4 regions of the Paucibacter sediminis genome follow, and region 3 is predicted to be linked to each of the others. Evidence: predicted binding sites of a transcription regulator. Region 3 holds the regulator's gene; each other region holds the start of a gene.
The links. The regulator sigma-54, encoded in region 3, starts transcription at its own class of promoters, with help from an activator protein. The targets are predictions, from matches to a motif close to TGGCANGNAANCTGCTTT.

Region 1: PFX98_RS16285 (PEP-CTERM sorting domain-containing protein) is a predicted target of sigma-54. The motif match lies at 1,133-1,150, and genes of this name have one in related genera.
Region 2: adh (aldehyde dehydrogenase) is a predicted target of sigma-54. The motif match lies at 3,267-3,284, and genes of this name have one in related genera.
Region 4: PFX98_RS09180 (TorF family putative porin) is a predicted target of sigma-54. The motif match lies at 2,027-2,044, and genes of this name have one in related genera.

The regions. Positions count from the first base shown of each region.
Region 1 covers NZ_CP116346.1:3,500,772-3,505,391, forward strand. Annotated here, with positions in the region: gene PFX98_RS16280 (recombinase family protein) at 1-94, opposite strand, end outside; gene PFX98_RS16285 (PEP-CTERM sorting domain-containing protein) at 453-1,076, opposite strand; gene PFX98_RS16290 (hypothetical protein) at 1,397-1,702, opposite strand; gene PFX98_RS16295 (SOS response-associated peptidase) at 2,163-2,909, shown strand; gene PFX98_RS16300 (hypothetical protein) at 3,332-3,658, opposite strand; gene PFX98_RS16305 (PriCT-2 domain-containing protein) at 3,870-4,620, opposite strand, start outside.
Region 2 covers NZ_CP116346.1:355,423-360,042, reverse strand. Annotated here, with positions in the region: gene PFX98_RS01675 (hypothetical protein) at 1-415, shown strand, start outside; gene PFX98_RS01670 (hypothetical protein) at 412-1,332, shown strand; gene adh (aldehyde dehydrogenase) at 1,677-3,197, opposite strand; gene PFX98_RS01660 (sigma-54-dependent Fis family transcriptional regulator) at 3,559-4,620, shown strand, end outside.
Region 3 covers NZ_CP116346.1:1,206,147-1,210,766, reverse strand. Annotated here, with positions in the region: gene PFX98_RS05500 (bifunctional diguanylate cyclase/phosphodiesterase) at 1-1,308, opposite strand, end outside; gene PFX98_RS05495 (RNA polymerase factor sigma-54) at 1,373-2,884, opposite strand; gene lptB (LPS export ABC transporter ATP-binding protein) at 2,888-3,667, opposite strand; gene lptA (lipopolysaccharide transport periplasmic protein LptA) at 3,664-4,317, opposite strand; gene PFX98_RS05480 (thiol:disulfide interchange protein DsbA/DsbL) at 4,379-4,620, opposite strand, start outside.
Region 4 covers NZ_CP116346.1:2,015,321-2,019,940, reverse strand. Annotated here, with positions in the region: gene PFX98_RS09190 (ammonium transporter) at 1-842, opposite strand, end outside; gene glnK (P-II family nitrogen regulator) at 901-1,239, opposite strand; gene PFX98_RS09180 (TorF family putative porin) at 1,262-1,975, opposite strand; gene PFX98_RS09175 (YifB family Mg chelatase-like AAA ATPase) at 2,235-3,752, shown strand; gene PFX98_RS09170 (PEP-CTERM sorting domain-containing protein) at 3,757-4,290, opposite strand; gene PFX98_RS09165 (phosphoglycerate mutase family protein) at 4,379-4,620, opposite strand, start outside.

The DNA.
Region 1 (4,620 bases), 2.3 Mb from region 3:
ATCTGAGGTCTTGCAGCTGGTTCTCGGTGGTCTGCTTGTCGGTGGATACGCGCGCATACAGCGCGACCCTAAGCTGCCTACTTGCTTTGTTCATGGCTAACCCCTTGAGTTCGAGGCTTGGCATCGTGCCTGCGTTGCATACGGAAAGCAAGTGATTTACGTATATCAAAAGCCAAGCGTCGCTCACTGGGGCATGCGAACGCGAATTTTGGGTGGAGATTTCCGTATGCCCGTGTGGCGGGGGCACGTGCGCGGAGCACCGGTCAGCGCGGCTGTCGTTTGTGGAAATCGGTAAGTGAATTCAGAGGGGGACGGTCTAGCACCCCTACACCCCCCAAGAAGCGTCAAACCTCTGCGGGGCTAAACCTCACCTAACCTGGGCGCAGTTTTAGATGAGTTTGCCAAATCATCAAAGACCACCATCGCTGGCTCCGATGGGCTGAGGCGAAGAACTACCTTCTACGGCGCGAGCAACCGAGGGCGGCAAGGCCCAGCACAACCAAGCCTAAGGTTGCAGGTTCAGGGACATTGTTTGCGTTTATCTCAAGGACCAGCTGCTGGACCTCACGCCTGCCAGAAGTGCTGAAGAAAGCATAGCCGTCGATAGTGGCGACGCGTCCGCCAATGGCCCACAAATTGCCGGCACTAGCGTTCAAGCTCGCAAGCGCACTTGCATTGAGAGTGACATCACTTATGGTCGAGTCGATGCCTACTGGCGTCGCTCCAAACAAGACACCACTTCCCAGGTCAGCCCACACTGAGTCAGCAATTGCGCCACCAGAAGTGTCGCTCCGCAAAGTGGCGATGGATGTTGTGACGTCGAAGGTTTCGAAATCTACCGTTCCAGAGGAGATGCTGCCATTCTCAAGTCGCAAGGTTGCACTTGAAATCGAGCCGGCAACGCCCGCCAGATCGAAAACAAAGAAGTTCCTGAACAGATCGTTCGGCCCCGCGGCGTAGTTTCTATTGTCAGAATCGTGCCCACTGGCAAGGTTCCACCACCCTGAATCGATGGCGTCAAGCGTAACGACGGCAGCCTGAGCTGTTGTCAAAGCTAACGCTTGCAGTGCGAGCATGATTGCGAGGCGAAGCGGTTTGAGCACTTTGTGGTCCTTTATCTGTATGAAGTGGACGAGCAAGATCGGTGCCACTAGTTCAAGTAGTTGATTGCTAACGAATTTGTTGCATTGCCGCAAGAGTTTGTTTTTGGATGTAAAAAGTTCTGACACCCGTTTGGGCGACGTTCGCCCTTCAGTGTGTTGGCGCACGGTGATTTGGCACCAGTGCTATGCCCGTGGAAGTCGAGGCGAGGCTGCAATCGCCCCCTTCGGGGAGCGTTGTGTTGAGGAGCTAGCATCCGAGCGCAGCATGTCTGCTAGCCAGTGTTTTGCTGTAGCTAGGGGCTTCCAAAGTACTTCGTATATGCCTCACGCCAGTCGTTCACCAGCATTGCGCGCCCTTCATCAAGCGTAATTGCCCCGCTGCAGATCTCCCGATGCAGCCTGTTTTCAAGGCGATCCTTAAGCACTGCATTCCAGGGGCTGGTGCCATAGGCCTGCGGCCACAGGTTCACGATCTCATCAGCGCCACCTAGCTCTCGGCTGATGAGGTGATCAATCTCGCATTTCCGCTGACCTGCCGGCACGCACCTCGGGTCACTATTGCCGGTGTAGCCATAGCGCCTGAAGACTTCGCGCTTCATGGCTTCAGTCACGTGGCGTTCATCTCTGCCCCATTTGATTGTGCAGATCTGGTCCTTGGAAAGCCCCACTCGGACTGAGCCCGGCGTGAGCTGCAAGTCAGGCAGGTCGTCAGCCCAACAGGGTGGGGCTAGAGCCAATCCTGCAATGAGCAACGCGATGTGGCGCAATGAGCCCTCCATGATGACCCAATAGGGAAGCCATTGCTGGCCACTTCGCCCGGGCTGCTGAATGGCCGCAGTGGCGTCGCAGGGGCGTTGGGCAGAGAACATAAGGACTCAAGGGCTGTGCAAGGGCACTCCAGCTTGGAGCAAGTCAGTGCAGGGCGATCACGCCAGGCACTCCGAAGAGCCCCCGTGTGTCCAGCGCGCCAGGATAGGCTGCCCCAGGCCCTGCGCAGCCAAAGATAGTTGACTTGGCGGCAGGGCACATCACTCCCTTGGGGGAAGGTACATTTTCCCCATGTGCAATCTGTATCACGTCTCCCCCAAGGCTCAGATAGCGACGCACTTCAGGTCAATCGTGCCGGACCAGTACGACGAGGTTGCCGTGGGGCCGTTTGGCACAGGTCCGTTTGTCCGCTCTGCAGGTGATGGCCTTGAGTGTGTTCTGGGTCAATGGGGAATGATCAGGCCTGGGGCACCTGCGCGTATCGAGCTGAAGAAGGTGAAGCCAGTGCCCGGCAGAAAGCCGCTTGCGCCTAGGCCTCGCTCCACTAACAACGCGCGCATCGAGACCATTGCGAGCAAGCAGACTTTTCGTGATGCTTGGCGGTCAGGAAAGCGATGCTTGATCCCTGCAGCCTGGTATCAGGAGCCGAACTGGGAGACCGGCAAGAACATATGGTGGCGGCTGCAACGTGCTGATGGCATGCCGTGGGCCTTGGCGGGCCTATGGTCTGAGTGGGTGGACCATGTGACCGGTGAAGTAGTGCCGAACTACACCATGATCACGACCAATTGTGATGGGCACCCGCTGCTTGGCCGCCTGCACAAGCCTGATCTGACGTTGCCGGCAGACGCCCAAGACAAACGCTCCGTCATTCATGTGGATCCCGCGTACTGGCAGCGGTGGCTAAGTGGGGGCGAAGACGAAGCTTTAGCGCTGATTCGCCCGCAGCCTAGCGAGGTGTTCGACCTGGCCGATGCTCGGCGGACTGATGAAGCGCTGGCCCACGCTCAGAAGACAGTACCTCAGACACTTCTGTGACGATGCGACACCACCAGGCCTGCGGATAGAGGCGCACGCGCTTTGGACCTTCTCCAAGGTCTTCAATGCCCACGATGACCATTTGACCGTCATTGATGGATCGGACTACGGCTTGGTCCAGTACTGGCCAGAGGCTGTGCTCGCCATCAAGCAAGGCTGCCATCAGGGGTGTGGTGGTGTTGTCTTTCGCCGGCCTGAAGTTGGTCAGCCAAAGCCTGCCGCGCGTTGGCGGCGTCGCCAACACAACATCTTTGGGCAGCTTCCTGCCCTCGCGCCTCATTCGTACTGCATCGACCAACATGGCGTAATGATGTACCCAAGGTGGCTCACTGCGCGAGCTACGTAAATTGCGGATCGGGAAAATGACCTGTGGGGCACTCGGGCCATTGGCGCAAATATGCGCGGTCAGAATGTGCTCGAACCTAGCTAACTACGTGTACATCTAGATAGGCATCTCTGCACAGCTCTTCCAATTCCCATGCATCCTCTGGAATTGGCCAGGGATAGCCCACCGCCTGCCACCCAGCAATGTATGCGTTGGCGATGGCATCTAGCCAGCGTTTTACGGAGGGGGGATTGGGAGTCCCGTATGGTTGGATGCCGCCCGCGGCCTCGTAAGCCAAGAGCGCCTGCGCTACTTCGCCAGGGGACCCGAACTCGGTGTCCAGCAGCTCGCGCGCAACAGTCTCCGCAATGGGTCTCTGTTCGTCCGTCAACGGCATGATCATGAATTGCAGTGCGTAGTTCATTCAGGTCTCCTCAGGCGAAATGCGAGGACGCCCCGTCGCTCGGTTAGACGAAGAGCGGGGGGCAATGGCAATGAATACATTTAGCGCGTGGTGTGGTGGAGCATTGCTCCACCACTTGCAGTGGGGCAGGCCTTCTCCTGAAGGTCAAGAAACTCTGAATATTCTCAGGGCTCGTTAGGAATGGTGGGCTAATAGCCCACCACGCAGCGCATTACGCCGCAACGCGATACACGCGCTGTCCCCGCAGCATCCGGTCGGAGATGTGCGCGCTGACAATGCCTGTAGGCAGTGCCAGTGAAGTCCGCGTGTTGATTAGGCTCCGCAGTATGCGACCAACGGAGTTCTGATTGCTGGGGTCCTTCGACTGCAGACTGTGCAAGGCCGATCTCGTCGCGTTCGAAATTTCCTTGCCTGACAGGTGAAGGAAGCCCTGTGGCTCTGCATCTGGCGTGCCACTCGTGGCTGCTTCTGCTTGAGGGCTATCGGCATCCCACCTTTCATCAAAGACGTAGAAGTCAACCAGCTTTGCAACATCTGCGGCGGTGAACTCTGCACCCCTGAACCGTGCATGCAAACAGCCCACAAGCGCAGCGTGCGCCTGCCGTTCCTCCGACCCCTCCGCGTTCGCCGAGAAGCACTGCGCGATGTCCTCACCACCTGCCCACATCAGCGGTTGCCTGACGACGCTGTCCCACACGGGGAAGCGGCTTGCTGGCGCGATGCCGCCGCCGTAGCGTCTATAGCCAGCGATGATCCCGATTGCATCGCGCAGCACTGCTTGCCGAATCTCAAGAGCATGTGCCACCACGTCGCTGTGTCTGAAGCTGCGTGCTTCGGGCCGGATTGCTCCAGGCTGGAGGCGACACACCAGCCACCTTGTCAGCTCGTCCGGTCCCAACGACAAGTTGTTGCCCGTAATGCAAAACAGCACATTGGTAGGGCACGATGTGTCCTTAGACGCG
Region 2 (4,620 bases), 850 kb from region 3:
ACATCCCGATGTGCCACGCATTGCCGCGTTTGATGCGTGGGTTGAGAACCAGGATCGACACTCCGGCAACTTCCTGCGTACCAGGGGAGGTGAATACGTCCCCATTGATAACGAGTTCATCTTGTACTCGCTGGTTTGGGCTGCCAACATCACTGTGGGTCACCAGAGCCTGAGAAATGAAGCGCGTTCAGTATTGAAGGCCGCAGGCTACACAAAGTTTGAAGTTTCAATGGTGCTTGCCTCTAAGCTGCACGAGGCTGCGTACCAAAAGGCATCTCCGGCGTTGCAGCAATTTATTTGTGCCATGCACGGTGACCCTGCTCAGGGTGTTGCTGCCGCCACTGCTATCCTCCAATTCTTAGGGCAGCGTGCTCATCCAGACTGGCTTGCCAATCAACTGGGGCGCATCGTATGAACAGCATGTTTTTGTCTGCGGGTTCGGATCCATACGCTCATCTGCTGCAACATGCTGCTGCGGTGCCTACGGCTGCCTTCGAGGGTACGTGGGCAACCATTGAACTGCAGCCCGACCCGTTTGCCCGCCAGCAATTCACAGTGGGCGTTGCGGTGGCCAGCATGGATGGCAGTTTCAGCTTTCGTCTTCTAGACGACCTTGCCAAGTTTGAGTGCTTGTACGGTCGTGACGATGTGGCCGAAATCCGCGCGCTTGTCGACGCTGCTGAGCACGGTCTTCTTCGAGCTCAGAAGAGTAAGGTTGCCCTCAAGGATGTTCCATTCGAAACAGGCGCTGTGTTTCTCGGTGACCTGTGGACGACGTCTGGAGCGTCGATTGATGCTGTCATCAATCGGCTCTACTTTGATGTGGTTCCATTCATTCCTCGGGACGAGCGGAAAACGCGTGACTTCGTCAGCTTGGACAATGCTGCAGTCCGTCGCTTGGTTAACGATGAACTGAAGAGAATCGCTGGCTTAGCTTATGAGCGAATAGCAACCGAGCCAGAGCGTGCGGTAAAGGACCAGAACACTGGCGAGGCTCACTGGCTTGAGTTCAACCTTGAGCCTGAGGGCAAGGCCGGAAACGTCATATCCGCGGTATACAAGACACCTAACACCATTGAGCTGAACTTCTTGCGGGCATCGCGAGACCTGTCCACATACGCGAAGCTTAAGAAGCTGTCGGACCAACAACTTGGCCTATTCATCATGATGCCGGCCAAAGACAGCATGCCCGCCATTGACTTCGATAGGGTTGAGAACATTCTTGGTGAGCAGAGTTGGAGTCTGGAGCAACAGGGCTTTCGGGTGGCTGCGCACGACTCCGCTGTACCCCTCGCGCAAGAGGTTTGGGAGTGGGCAGGGGTTCCTGTTTGACGCTAGCTTGTTGACGGAGACAGCATTACCAGCGAGCGAAGCTAGACGGAATGGACCAAGCAGGCGCTTCGCGGAGGCGTGTTGCTTGGTTCTCAAGATGAGATGCCGTGGCGCAGACCCTATCAGGAACCGGGGGGGCAAAGGCTCCCGGGCGGTAACTTGAATATGAACTGTGACGGCGAGCGGGTGCGGGAAGGTAGTCACCCGTCGACGCGGCAAATAGGAGGCCAGGCGGTGCGCGCATTTCAAGATGCGCGCTGCCCTCAGAAGGCATGGGATTAGAAGGGTAGGGACAGGTCCGCCGCAGCCTTACGACTTCGCTGAACCTAGTATTCCCGTCTCCCTTAGAAGAACCCCAGCTTGTTCGGCGAATAGCTCACCAGCAGGTTCTTGGTCTGCTGGTAATGGTCCAGCATCATCTTGTGGGTCTCGCGGCCGATGCCGGATTCCTTGTAGCCGCCGAAGGTGGCATGGGCAGGGTAGGCGTGGTAGCAGTTGGTCCAGACGCGGCCGGCCTTGATGGCGCGGCCCATGCGGTAGGCGCGGCTGCCGTCGCGGCTCCACACGCCGGCGCCCAGGCCATAGGGCGTGTCGTTGGCGATCTGCAGTGCCTCGGCCTCGGTCTTGAAGGTGGTCACCGCCAGCACCGGACCGAAGATTTCCTCGCGGAAGATGCGCATCTGGTTGTGGCCCTTGAACAGCGTGGGCTGGATGTAATAGCCGCCGGCCAGCTCACCGCCGAGTTCGGCCCGGCCGCCGCCGATCAGGCACTCCGCACCCTCCTGCTTGCCGAGCTCGAGGTAGGACATGATCTTGTCCATCTGCATGGCCGAGGCCTGCGCGCCCATCATGGTGTCGGTATCCAGCGGGCTGCCCTGCTTGATGGCCTTGATGCGGTCCAGCGCGCGCGCCATGAACTTGTCGTAGATCGATTCCTGGATCAGCGCGCGCGAGGGGCAGGTGCAGACCTCGCCCTGGTTGAAGGCGAACAGCACCAGGCCCTCGATGGCCTTGTCGAAGAAGGCGTCGTCGGCGTCGGCGATGTCCTCGAAGAAGATATTGGGGCTCTTGCCGCCCAGCTCCAGCGTGGCCGGGATCAGGTTGCCGGCGGCCGCCTGGGCGATCACGCGGCCGGTGGCGGTGCTGCCGGTGAAGGCGATCTTGGCGATGCGCTTGCTCTCGGCCAGCGGCATGCCGGCCTCGCGGCCGAAGCCGTTGACGATGTTGAGCACGCCCGGCGGCAGCAGGTCGGCGATCAGCTCGGCCATCACCATGATGCTGATGGGCGTCGATTCCGCCGGCTTGAGCACCACGCAGTTGCCCGCGCCGATGGCCGGTGCGAGCTTCCAGGCCGCCATCAGGATGGGGAAGTTCCAGGGAATGATCTGGCCCACCACGCCGAGCGGCTCGTGGAAGTGATAGGCGATGGTGTGCTCGTCGATCTCGCTCAGCGCGCCTTCCTGCGCGCGCAGGCAGCCGGCGAAGTAGCGGAAATGGTCGATCGTCAGCGGGATGTCGGCGTTCAGCGTCTCGCGCATCGGCTTGCCGTTGTCCACCGTCTCGGCATAGGCCAGCTTCTCGAGGTTGAGCTCCAGACGGTCGGCGATCTTCAGCAGGATGTTGGCGCGCTCGCCGGCGGGCGTGCGGCCCCAGGCGTCGGCGGCGGCATGGGCGGCGTCCAGCGCCAGCTCGATGTCCTCGGCGCCCGAGCGTGCGGCCTGGGTGTAGGGCTTGCCGGTGATAGGGGTGATGACCTCGAAGTACTGGCCCTTCACCGGGGGCACGAACTTGCCGCCGATGAAGTTGTCGTAGCGGGGCTTGAACTCGACCTTGGCGCCGGCGGTGTTGGGGTTGGCGTACAGCATGGCTTGTCTCCTGCTTGATGATGATGGTGGGTGTGCGAGCCGTCTTGTTTTGGGGGGCTCGGGGTCCTCATTGCACGCCGCGTGCCAGGCCGCGTTTGCGCCGCAACGGCCTTGTTTGGCGCAAGTCCGGGGTCAGTTGGGGCGCGCAGACTGTGTCGAATGCGCCGGCGGGACTGAACAACTGTCACGAAACGGAACAGCCGGCGGCGCGGATCTGCTGAAACGCTTGCCAGCGCGGCGCGTCCCGCTAGGCTCGCGGGCGAGGTCCGACACAGTGCCCCCAGACCTGCCGCGTTGCGTCAGGCCCCCCGAGGGGGTCAAGCAAGTTCGGGAACGGCCCTTCACTTGCTTGAGAGACCCGATGGAGACAATCGAGATGCAGGCATTACCCAACAAGCACCATGCGCCGGCGCGCTTGCGCCAGGCGCGGCGCACGCTGCTGGATGCCGGCAGCGTGGCCGAGGGGCTGATCGCCCCCGCGCTGCTGAACAGCTGGCAGCGCAGCCGCGCCTTCGGCCTCAGGCCCGAGGGCCGCATGCCGGGCGCGCCGCATGCGTCGGCGGCCCAGCTGACGCGGGCGCTGGAGCAGCAGCGCGAGCTGGTGGCGCATGCGCGGCCGGTGATGGAGTTCCTCGTCAAGCAGACGATGGACACCGACAGCATGGTGATACTGGCCGATGCCGAGGGCATGCTCTTGCAGGCCCTGGGCGATGCCACCTTCCTGGACCGCGCCCAGCGCGTGGCCCTGCGCCCCGGCGCCAGCTGGCACGAGCAATGGCGCGGCACGAATGCGATCGGCACCGCCCTGGCCGATGCCGCGCCGGTGGTGGTGCATGGCGCCGAGCATTACCTGGAGCGCAACGGCTTCCTCACCTGCACCGCCGCCCCCATCCTCGACCCCGCCGGCCGCGTGCTGGGTGCGCTGGACATCTCCGGCGAGCAGCGCAGCGTGCACCGCCACACCCTGGCGCTGGTGCGCACGGCGGCCGGCATGATCGAGCAGCGCCTGTTCGAGCATCGCCATGGCGCCGGCCTGCGCCTGCGCCTGCATGCCCAGCCCGAGGGCATAGGCTCCTGCGCCGAGGGCCTGCTGGCGCTCTCGGAAGACGGCTGGCTGTGCGGCGCCAATGCCGCGGGCCTGCAGATGCTGGGCCTGGACTGGACGGCGATCTCCGCCTGCCGCATCGAGCAGCTGCTGCAGCTGGACATCGCCACCCTGGCCGACTGGTGCCGCCGCCCCAGCGCCGCCGCGCGCCCGGTGCGCCGCCACGATGGCAGCCCCCTGTGGCTGCGCCTGGAGCCGGGGCGCAGCCTGGTGGCGGTCACGCGGATCTGCGCGCCACACGCGTCGTCACACGCGGCGCCGCAGGACGCGCTCGCCCGCCTGGACAGCGGCGACCCGGCCCTGCGCAGCGCGCTGGAG
Region 3 (4,620 bases):
CATGGGGAAGCTATGGCCGTCCTTGCGCAGGCCGTTGACATCGCGGCCCAGCCCGATCACGTGCGGCGCGCCGCCTTCCAGATAACGCTTGATATGTGCGTCGTGCAGGCTGCGTTCGGGTTCGGCCATGAGCCGGTTGACGTTGCCGCCCAGCAGCTCGCGCGCCTGGTAGCCGAACATGCGACAGGCCGCCGGGTTGATCGAGGCGATCACGCCATGGCGGTCGATGGTGATGACGCCATCGACCATGTTGTCGAGGATGGCCTGGGTCTGCTCGGCCTGGGCCTTCAGCGCCTGCGCGGCCTGCTGGCGCAGCCGGGCCAGCAGGCCGCGGCGGCGTTGCCAGAGCCACAGGGTCAGCGCGGCACCGAGCGTGAGCGCGCTGCCGAGCTGCAGCAGGGCCTGCTGCTGGCGCCGCAAGGGCGCTTCGACGCTCTCCATGGTGCGGCCCACCGCCACCAGCAGTTGCTTGTCGGCGCGCAGGCCGCTGGGGCGCACCGTGTGTGTGGCCACCAGGCGCTCATCGCGGCTGAGCAGGGTATGGCTTTGCTGCAGGCTGGCATCGCGCCCGGTGGCCAGATGCCGCTCCAGCAGTGAACCGGGCTGAGCCAACAGGCTGCGTTGCATCCATGCCGGGTTCTCGGGGGCGAGGGTAAAGAGCATGCCGTCCTGGTGCGCCAATGCCACCCAGGTCTGCGCCGAGGGTTGGACGGTTTGCAGCACCAGGCCGAAGTAGTGCGGATCCAGCAGGGCGATGACCAGACCGACCGGCCGATCGCCCTGACCGAAGAGCAGGCGCGCCAGACTGATGCACTGCGCGGCCAGCGGGTCCTGCAGCGGCGGCGACACATAGAGCAGACCCGGCTGGGGATGCGCGCCTAGCGCCTGCACGGCCCGGTGCTGGCGCAGGTCCAGCTTCAGCAGGTCGACGTGCGAGCTGGCCATGATCCGGCCCTGGGCATCCAGCAGCAGCAGCGCGCGCACGCCCGGCATGGCCTGGGCCAGGGTGCGCATCAGGGGCTCGCCGTCCTGCTGCAGCTGGGCCGGCCGCCAGCCGGGCGCTTGCGAGGCCACGGTCTGCAGCGCGGCATGGGTGGCAATCAGCTGCTGCGCGACGATGCCGTCCAGGGTGCGCACCAGGCCCTCGAGCTTCTCGCCCTCGTGGCGGCGCAGCGCCTCGCGTTCATTGGCCAGCCAGCCCAGCGCGAGGGCCCAGGCCAGCGCCAGCACCAGCGCCAGCAAGGCCCAGGCGCGCCAGCGCCTCCAGGCATGGACGGCGGGCAGGTCGAGGTGGGACGGGGCGGACATCGAGGGATGCCACGGTACCCAGTCCATGGGCTTCAAAGCTTGATGTTTCTCAATCTGAGGCCGGCTACATGGCCTTGCGCAGATTGGCCGGCGCGATCTTCAGTGCTTCGCGGTATTTCGCCACGGTGCGGCGCGCCACCTGGATGCCCTGCTCCTCCAGCATGCTGGAAAGCTGGCTGTCCGAGAGCGGCTTGGCGGCATCCTCGGCGGCCACGAACTGCTTGATGAGGGCGCGCACCGCGGTGCTGGAGGCATTGCCGCCCGCCTCGGTGTTGAGCCCCGAGCCGAAGAAGTACTTGAGCTCGAAGGTGCCCCAGGGCGTGGCCATGTATTTGGCGGTGGTGACGCGCGAGATGGTGGACTCGTGCAGGCCCAGCTCGTCGGCGATCTCGCGCAGCACCAGCGGCTTCATCGCCAGCTCGCCATGCGAGAAGAAGCCCTTCTGGCGCTCCACGATGGCCTCGGAGACGCGCAGGATGGTGTCGAAGCGCTGCTGGATGTTCTTGATGAACCAGCGCGCCTCCTGCAGCTGCGTGCCCAGCGGCGAATTGCTGACGCCGCCGCGCGTCTGACGCAGCGCATGGGCGTAGAGCTCGTTGATGCGCAGCTTGGGCATCACGTCGGGGTTGAGCGTGACGCGGAAGCCGCGGCCGGACTTGCGCACGATCACGTCCGGCACCACCGCCGCCGCCTCGCTGCGCGCGAACTGGCGGCCCGGCTTGGGCTCCAGCTCGGTGATCATGCCCTGGGCCTCGCGCAGCAAGGCCTCGTCGGCGCCGGTGAGCGACATCAGGCGCTTCAGGTCGCGCTTGGCCAGCAGCTCGAGGTATTGCTTGCAGATCAGGATCGCCACCACCTGGGCCTGGCTGCGCGGCTTGGCGCGCAACTGCAGCAGTAGGCATTCGGACAGGTTGCGCGCGCCCACGCCCACCGGCTCCAGGCTCTGCAACCACTTGAGCGCGCATTTGAGCGTGTCCAGCAGATCCTCGCGCGCCTCGGCATCGGCATCGCCCGAGAGCGCCTCGGTGAGCTCTTCCAGGCTGTCTTCCAGATAGCCGTCCTCGTTGAGCGACTCGATCAGCACCATCAGCGCGGCGCGGTCGGTCTGGCTCAGCTGCATGCCGGCGAGCTGGGCGTTCAGATGCTCCTGCAGCGAGATGCCGGGGCCCTGCTGTTCGGGGCGCTCGCCATCGTCGTCGCCGCTGCCGCTGCCCGTGCCGGGTGTTTCACGGATGCCGTCGAAGTCGTCGCGCTCGGTGCCGTTCTCCCAGTCGTCGCGCTCGGTGGTGCCGAAGTCGTCGCCCTTGATCTCGGCCACCGACTCGCCCTCGCCGCTGCTCTCCGCGCTGACTTCGGCCGCCGAGTCCTCGCGCTGCAGCGGCGCCGCCGCATCCAGGCGCACCGGCGCGGCCTCGCCAAACTCCTCGTCGGTTTCCAGCAGCGGGTTGCTGGTGAGCATCTGCTCCACTTCCTGGTTCAGCTCCAGGGTGGAGAGCTGCAGCAGACGGATGGACTGCTGCAGCTGCGGCGTCAGCGACAGATGCTGGGAGAGGCGTACCTGCAGCGACGGTTTCATCGCTTACATGCGGAAGTTTTCGCCGAGATAGACCTTGCGCACGTCCGGGTTCTCGACGATCTCTTGCGGGGTGCCCTCGGCCAGCACGGCGCCCTCGCTGATGATGTAGGCGCGGTCGCAGATGCCCAGGGTCTCGCGCACATTGTGGTCGGTGATCAGGACCCCGATGCCGCGCGCCTTCAGGAAGCTGATGATGCGCTGGATCTCCAGCACCGCGATCGGGTCCACGCCGGCGAAGGGCTCGTCCAGCAGGATGAAGCGCGGCTGGGTGGCCAGGGCGCGCGCGATCTCGACGCGGCGCCGTTCGCCGCCCGAGAGCGAGGGCGCCGGGCTGTCGCGCAGCTTCTCGATGCTCAGCTCGTGCAGCAGGGTCTCCAGCGCGGCATCGATGCGGGCGCGGGGCCAGGCCTTGCCATGGTCGTCGAGCTGCAATTCCAGCACCGCGCGGATGTTTTCTTCCACCGTGAGCTTGCGGAAGATCGAGGCCTCCTGCGGCAGATAGCTCAGGCCCAGGCGCGCACGCTGGTGGATGGGCAGGCGCTGCACCGGCTGGCCGTCGATGCGGATCTCGCCAGCATCGGCGCGCACCAGGCCCACGATCATGTAGAAGCTGGTGGTCTTGCCGGCGCCATTGGGGCCCAGCAGGCCCACCACCTCGCCGCTGTGCACGTCCACATGCACGTTCTTGACGACGCGGCGCACGCCATAGGTCTTTTGCAGGCCTTCCGCCTCCAGCCGGCTGGGCGCGATGCCGGTCTCCAGCGCCGGGGTGTGCTGCGTCATGAAGGCTTGCGCGGGCTGGTCTGCAGGGTCGGGCTGGTTTGCAGCGGCAACGGGGCGGAGGCGGCAGGCGCCGCGCTGCCCTCGGCGGCGCTGGCGGCCCTGGGCATCAGCACCACGCGCACGCGGCCGCTGGGATGCGGCGAGGCCAGGCCGCCGTCGACGCTGAAGACCTCGCTGCGGTTGTCGTAGACGATCAGCGCACCGGTGATCTCGTCGGCCACCGCGTCGCCGCGCACGCGGCGCACCACCGCGTTGCCGACGAAGCGCACGGTGTCGGAGCGGCTGTCGTACTCGAGCTGGTCGGCCGTGCCCTCGATGGCCTCGCCGGCCACGTCGCGCGCCTGGCGGAACTGCACCGGCTTGCCGGTCTCGCCGCTGGCGTAGGCCTGGTGGTAGCCGTCCGAGGTTTCACGCACATCCATGCGCTCGGCCTTCAGGAGCATGCTGCCCTTGCTGAGGATCACGTTGCCGTTGAACTCGGTGCGCTGGTTCACCACATCGAGCCGGCCGCCGCGCTCCGAGCTGATGTTGACGGGCTTGTTGCGGTCCGCCTTCTCGGCCCGTGCCAGCCCCGAGGCCAGCAGGGCTGCAAGGCACGCGCAGCACAGGAGGCTGCGGGCGGAGGTCGAGCTGGGCGTGGGGGTGGGCATAGGCGGCATAGAACTTGCAGACCATTCTAGCCCGGCATTGCGGCCGGGCTTGCCACCCGGATCAGGGCTTGCGGATGCGCTGGATCAGGAAGTCGCTGACCGCCAGCGCGCGGCGGCCGCCTTCGGTCTCGGGCAGGCGTTCACCGCCGGCGGCGATGCTGGGCGAGGTCAGGAAACGGCCGCCGATGCCGATTGAGGGCACGCCATCGATGCGGTAGGCCTCGCTGAGCTTCTCGGCCTGCTGGCACTTGGTGTTGACGCCGAAGGAGTTGTAGGCGTCCTGGTACTTGGCCGGGTCCACGC
Region 4 (4,620 bases), 810 kb from region 3:
CCGATGCGCTTGCCCACGAAGTAGGCGCCCACCAGGCCGGCGACGGCTGCGTTGATGTGCACCACGGTGCCGCCGGCGAAGTCCAGCGCGCCCCATTGCCACAGCAGGCCGGCCTTGCCATTCATCTCGTCAACGACGCTGGCGGCGCTGTAGGCATCCGGGCCCATCCAGAACCAGACCATGTGGGCGATCGGCAGGTAGCTGAAGGTGAACCACAGGGCCATGAAGAGCAGCACGGCGGAGAACTTGGCACGCTCGGCGAAGGCGCCGACGATCAGGCAGGCGGTGATGCCAGCGAAGGTCGCCTGGAAGGCCGCGAACACGATCTCGGGGATGACGACGCCCTTGCTGAAGGTGGCGGCGTTGGCGAAGGTGCCGGCCGCGTTGTCCCAGATGCCCTTCATGAAGAGCCGGTCCAGCCCGCCGAAGAAGGCGTTGCCCTCGGTGAAGGCGATGCTGTAGCCATACAGCACCCACAGCACCACGATCATCGAGAAGGTGACCATCACCTGCATCAGCACCGACAGCATGTTCTTGCTGCGCACCAGGCCGCCGTAGAACAGCGCAAGACCTGGCACCGTCATCATGATGACCAGCAGGGTCGAGACCATCATCCAGGTGGTATCGCCCTTGTTGGGCACGGGTGCCGCGGCCGGGGCCGAGGCGGCCTCCGCGGGGGCAGAAGCAGCAGGTGCGGGCGCCGCGGCCGAGGCCGCCTCGGGTGCCGCGGCAACGGCGGCGGTAGCGGCGGGCGCCGAAGCGGCGCCGGCAGCGTCTTGTGCCCAGGCGCTGGGCGCTAGCGCCGCGGCGGCCAGGGCCAGACAGGCAAGCAGTTTCTTCATGATCGGGGGTCTCCGGAAGGGGGAAGTGCTGTGTGCGAGCAGAGCGGGCAGTGGGCGCTTAGAGCGCGTCCTGGCCGGTCTCACCGGTGCGGATGCGCACCACCTGGTCGAGCGGCGAGACGAAGATCTTGCCGTCGCCGATCTTGCCGGTGCGGGCGGACTTCTCGATCGCCTCGATCACCTGCTCCACCACCGCATCGGCCACGGCGGCCTCGACCTTGACCTTGGGCAGGAAGTCGACCACGTATTCGGCGCCACGGTAGAGCTCGGTATGGCCCTTCTGGCGGCCGAAGCCCTTCACTTCCGTGACGGTCAGGCCCTGCACGCCGATGGCGCTGAGCGCCTCGCGGACCTCATCAAGCTTGAAGGGCTTGATGACTGCGGTGATGAGTTTCATGGTGAGGTCTCCTCAGGTTCAATCAGAAGGTCTTCTTGACCGACAGCACCAGGCCGTTCTTGCCCAGGTTCTTGCCGGCGCCGATGTAGCTGTCGTTGTCGGTGCCCACCGCGGCCAGGCCGAAGGTGAAGCCGGCGTAGTCCTTGTTCACGGTGAGCGAGTAGTCGGTGTAGGAGGCCGAGCCCAGATGGCGCACCTTTTGGTGGCCCACATGCGGGGTCAGGGTGAAGCCCTCGCCCAGGTCGAAGGTGCCGCTCAGGTCCAGATAGCCGCTGCCCTTGGAGTCGGGAAAGCCGAACAGATTGCTGGTGCTGTGCGAGTACTTGGCGGTCACCGGGCCGAACGTCAGCGCGGCATAGAGCTCGGTGGTGTTGGCGCTGGGGCTGAGCTTGTTGCCCGAGTAGACGTATTGCAGGGCGCCGACATCCAGGGTCAGGCCGGCACTGATCTCGGTCTTGTAGCCGCCGTAGACGTCCAGCTCGACATTGCTGTCGCCGCCGGCGTCCTTGATCCACTTGATGGTGGAGGCCCAGGTGCCGATGTAGAAGCCGCTGGCGGAGGCATAGTCGGCGCCGCCCTGCAGGGCGGGCTTGAGGCGGGTCTGCGAAATGCCGCGGTAGCGATAGTCCGTGGTCACGCTGGCGTTGAACGACAGGGGGCTGGCCGGCTCATCAGCCAGCACCGGCATGGCCGGAGCGAGCAGGCTGATGGCAATTGCGGCGTAGATCGACTTCATCGCGGAACTCCTAAGGGTGGAAGACGGGCAGAAACGGTTTCACCCCCCCTGTTTGCAGCTTCCGTGCCAGCCCCATTTCGGACCTCATGCGCGGCTTTCCCTGGGGCATCGGGGCCCCAACAGGCCCGGCATGGGCTCAAACCGCACCAAGCTGGGTCAGAAAGCGCCTGGCGCCGTTCTGGTGCGCGCCCCGAAACCGTGCGCAACGCGCACGCGGGCAGCGGCAACGGCACAATCGGCGCCAGGGGAGGACAGCCACATGTCTCTGGCCATCATCCACAGCCGTGCCCTGGACGGCGTGAGTGCCGCACCGGTCACGGTGGAGGTGCATCTGGCCAACGGCCTGCCCAGCTTCACCCTGGTGGGGCTGGCGGAAACCGAGGTCAAAGAGGCTCGCGAGCGCGTGCGCGCCGCCCTGCTCAACAGCGGTTTGAGCTTTCCACACAGCCAGCGCATCACCGTGAACCTGGCGCCGGCCGACCTGCCCAAGGAGGGCGGGCGCTTCGATCTGCCGATCGCGCTGGGCCTGCTGGCGGCCAGCGGCCAGATCGACGACAAGCTGCTGGCCGACCTCGAATGCGCGGGCGAACTCTCGCTGGCCGGCGAGCTGCGCCCGGTGCGCGGCGCCATGGCGATGGCCCTGGCGCTGCGGCGCGAGGGCCAGGGTCGCCGGCTCCTGCTGCCGGTCACGAGTGCCCAGGAGGCGGCCTTGGTGCGCGGCGCGGCGGTCCACGGCGCCGGCCATCTGCTCGAGGTGGTGGCGGCCCTCGGCCCGGGCGGCGGCGGGCAGCTGCCCTTGCCGATGCCGGCCGCGCAGCCCAGGGCAGCGATGCCCGGGCCCGACCTCAACGAAATCAAGGGCCAGGCCGGCCCCAAGCGGGCCTTGGAGATTGCCGCGGCCGGAGGCCTGAGCCTGCTGCTGATCGGGCCGCCAGGCACCGGCAAGTCCATGCTGGCGCAGCGCCTGCCGGGCCTGCTGCCGGCGATGCAGGAGCACGAGGCCTTGGAATCGGCGGCGATGCTGAGCCTGGCCGGCATGTTCACGCCCGAGCGCTGGGGACAGCGCAGCTTTCGCAGCCCCCACCACAGCGCGTCCAGCGCCGCCCTGGTGGGCGGTGGCTCGCCGCCGCGCCCCGGCGAGGTATCGCTGGCCTTGCACGGCGTGCTGTTCCTCGACGAGTTGCCCGAATTCAGTCGCAGCGCCCTGGAGGCCTTGCGCGAACCAATGGAGACCGGCCACATCCAGATCTCGCGCGCCGCGCGGCAATCGGAGTTCCCTGCCGACTTCCAGCTGATCGCGGCCATGAACCCCTGCCCCTGCGGCCATGCCGGCAGCCTGGTGCAAAGCTGCCGCTGCACGCCCGAGCAGATCTCACGCTACCAGGGGCGGCTCAGCGGCCCCTTTCTCGACCGCCTGGATCTGCTGGTGGAGGTGCCGGTGCTGCCGGCCCAGGTGCTGGCGGACGCCAGCGGGGGCGAAGCCAGCAGCCTGGTGGCCGCCCGGGTGGCGCGGGCGCGCGAACTGGCGCTGGCGCGCCAGGGTTGCAGCAATGCCAGGCTGAGCGTCAAGCAACTCGATGAGGTGGCGCGCATCGACCAGGCCACCACCGCATTCATGCACAAGGCGGCGAATCGCCTCGCTTGGTCGGCGCGCAGCTACCACCGCGTGCTGAGAGTGGCGCGCACCGTCGCGGATCTGGAGGGCAGCGCCGACATCGCCATCGGCCACCTGAGTGAGGCGATCCAGTGGCGGCGCGGCCTCGGCCGCGAGGCCTGAGCGCTCAGCGCTCCAGGCCGCGCCGGCGCAGATAGAAGCCGACGCCCAGCAGGCCCGCGATCAGCATCGCGGCCGGGCTGGGCTCGGGCACGGGGTGGGCCACTTGCAGCACGGAGAGCCCGGTGAAGGCCGACCCGAAGGCGCCGAACTGCCAGTTGTGCGCCTGCAGATGCTGGGGCGCCGCGCCCGGCAGGCCCAGGTGGTCATCGACACCGGCTTGCGAGAACGAGCCAAAGGGTGCGAACACGCCCGCCAGCAGATGCGGTGCCTCGATGGTCTCGCCATGCGGGCCCGACAGGTGCTGGTACCAACCGCTCACGGTCCACTGGTTGTTGGCAAAGGTCGCCGTCAGCTCGGCATCCCAAAACACGCCGTTGTAGGTGGCGGTGCCGCCGGCCGCGTTCCAGTTCCAGCCCAGGCTCAGATCGGTGAGCGTATCGACGAAGGAGGTGACGGTGCTGGCCGCATGTGCGGGCGCCAGGCCCATCAGGCCTGCCAGGGACGCTGCGAGAACGGCGTTGCGAAACTGTGGCTTCACGGCTTGCCCCTTATCGGGGCGGCTGCAGCCCCGTCCGCGGATACTAGGCTCGCGCAGGGTGGCCTGCCACCCCTAGGAAGGGCAGATGTCAGTAGCGCAAGCGCACCAGCGCCGGCGCGGCGCCGCCCGGCGCACCAGGCGTCAGCGCGAAAAGCCAGTCGAACTCGTCTTCGTCTATCGTGACCTCGGCCTGGTAGCCCAGGCCACGCAGGATCGCCGGCAGGGTGTTGCTGTGGCCGACCACCAGCACGGCCTCGCCGCTGCCATGGGCGCGCAGCCTGGCCAGCAAGGCCTCGGTGTCGCGTGCCGGCAGCACCACGGGCGTGAGCC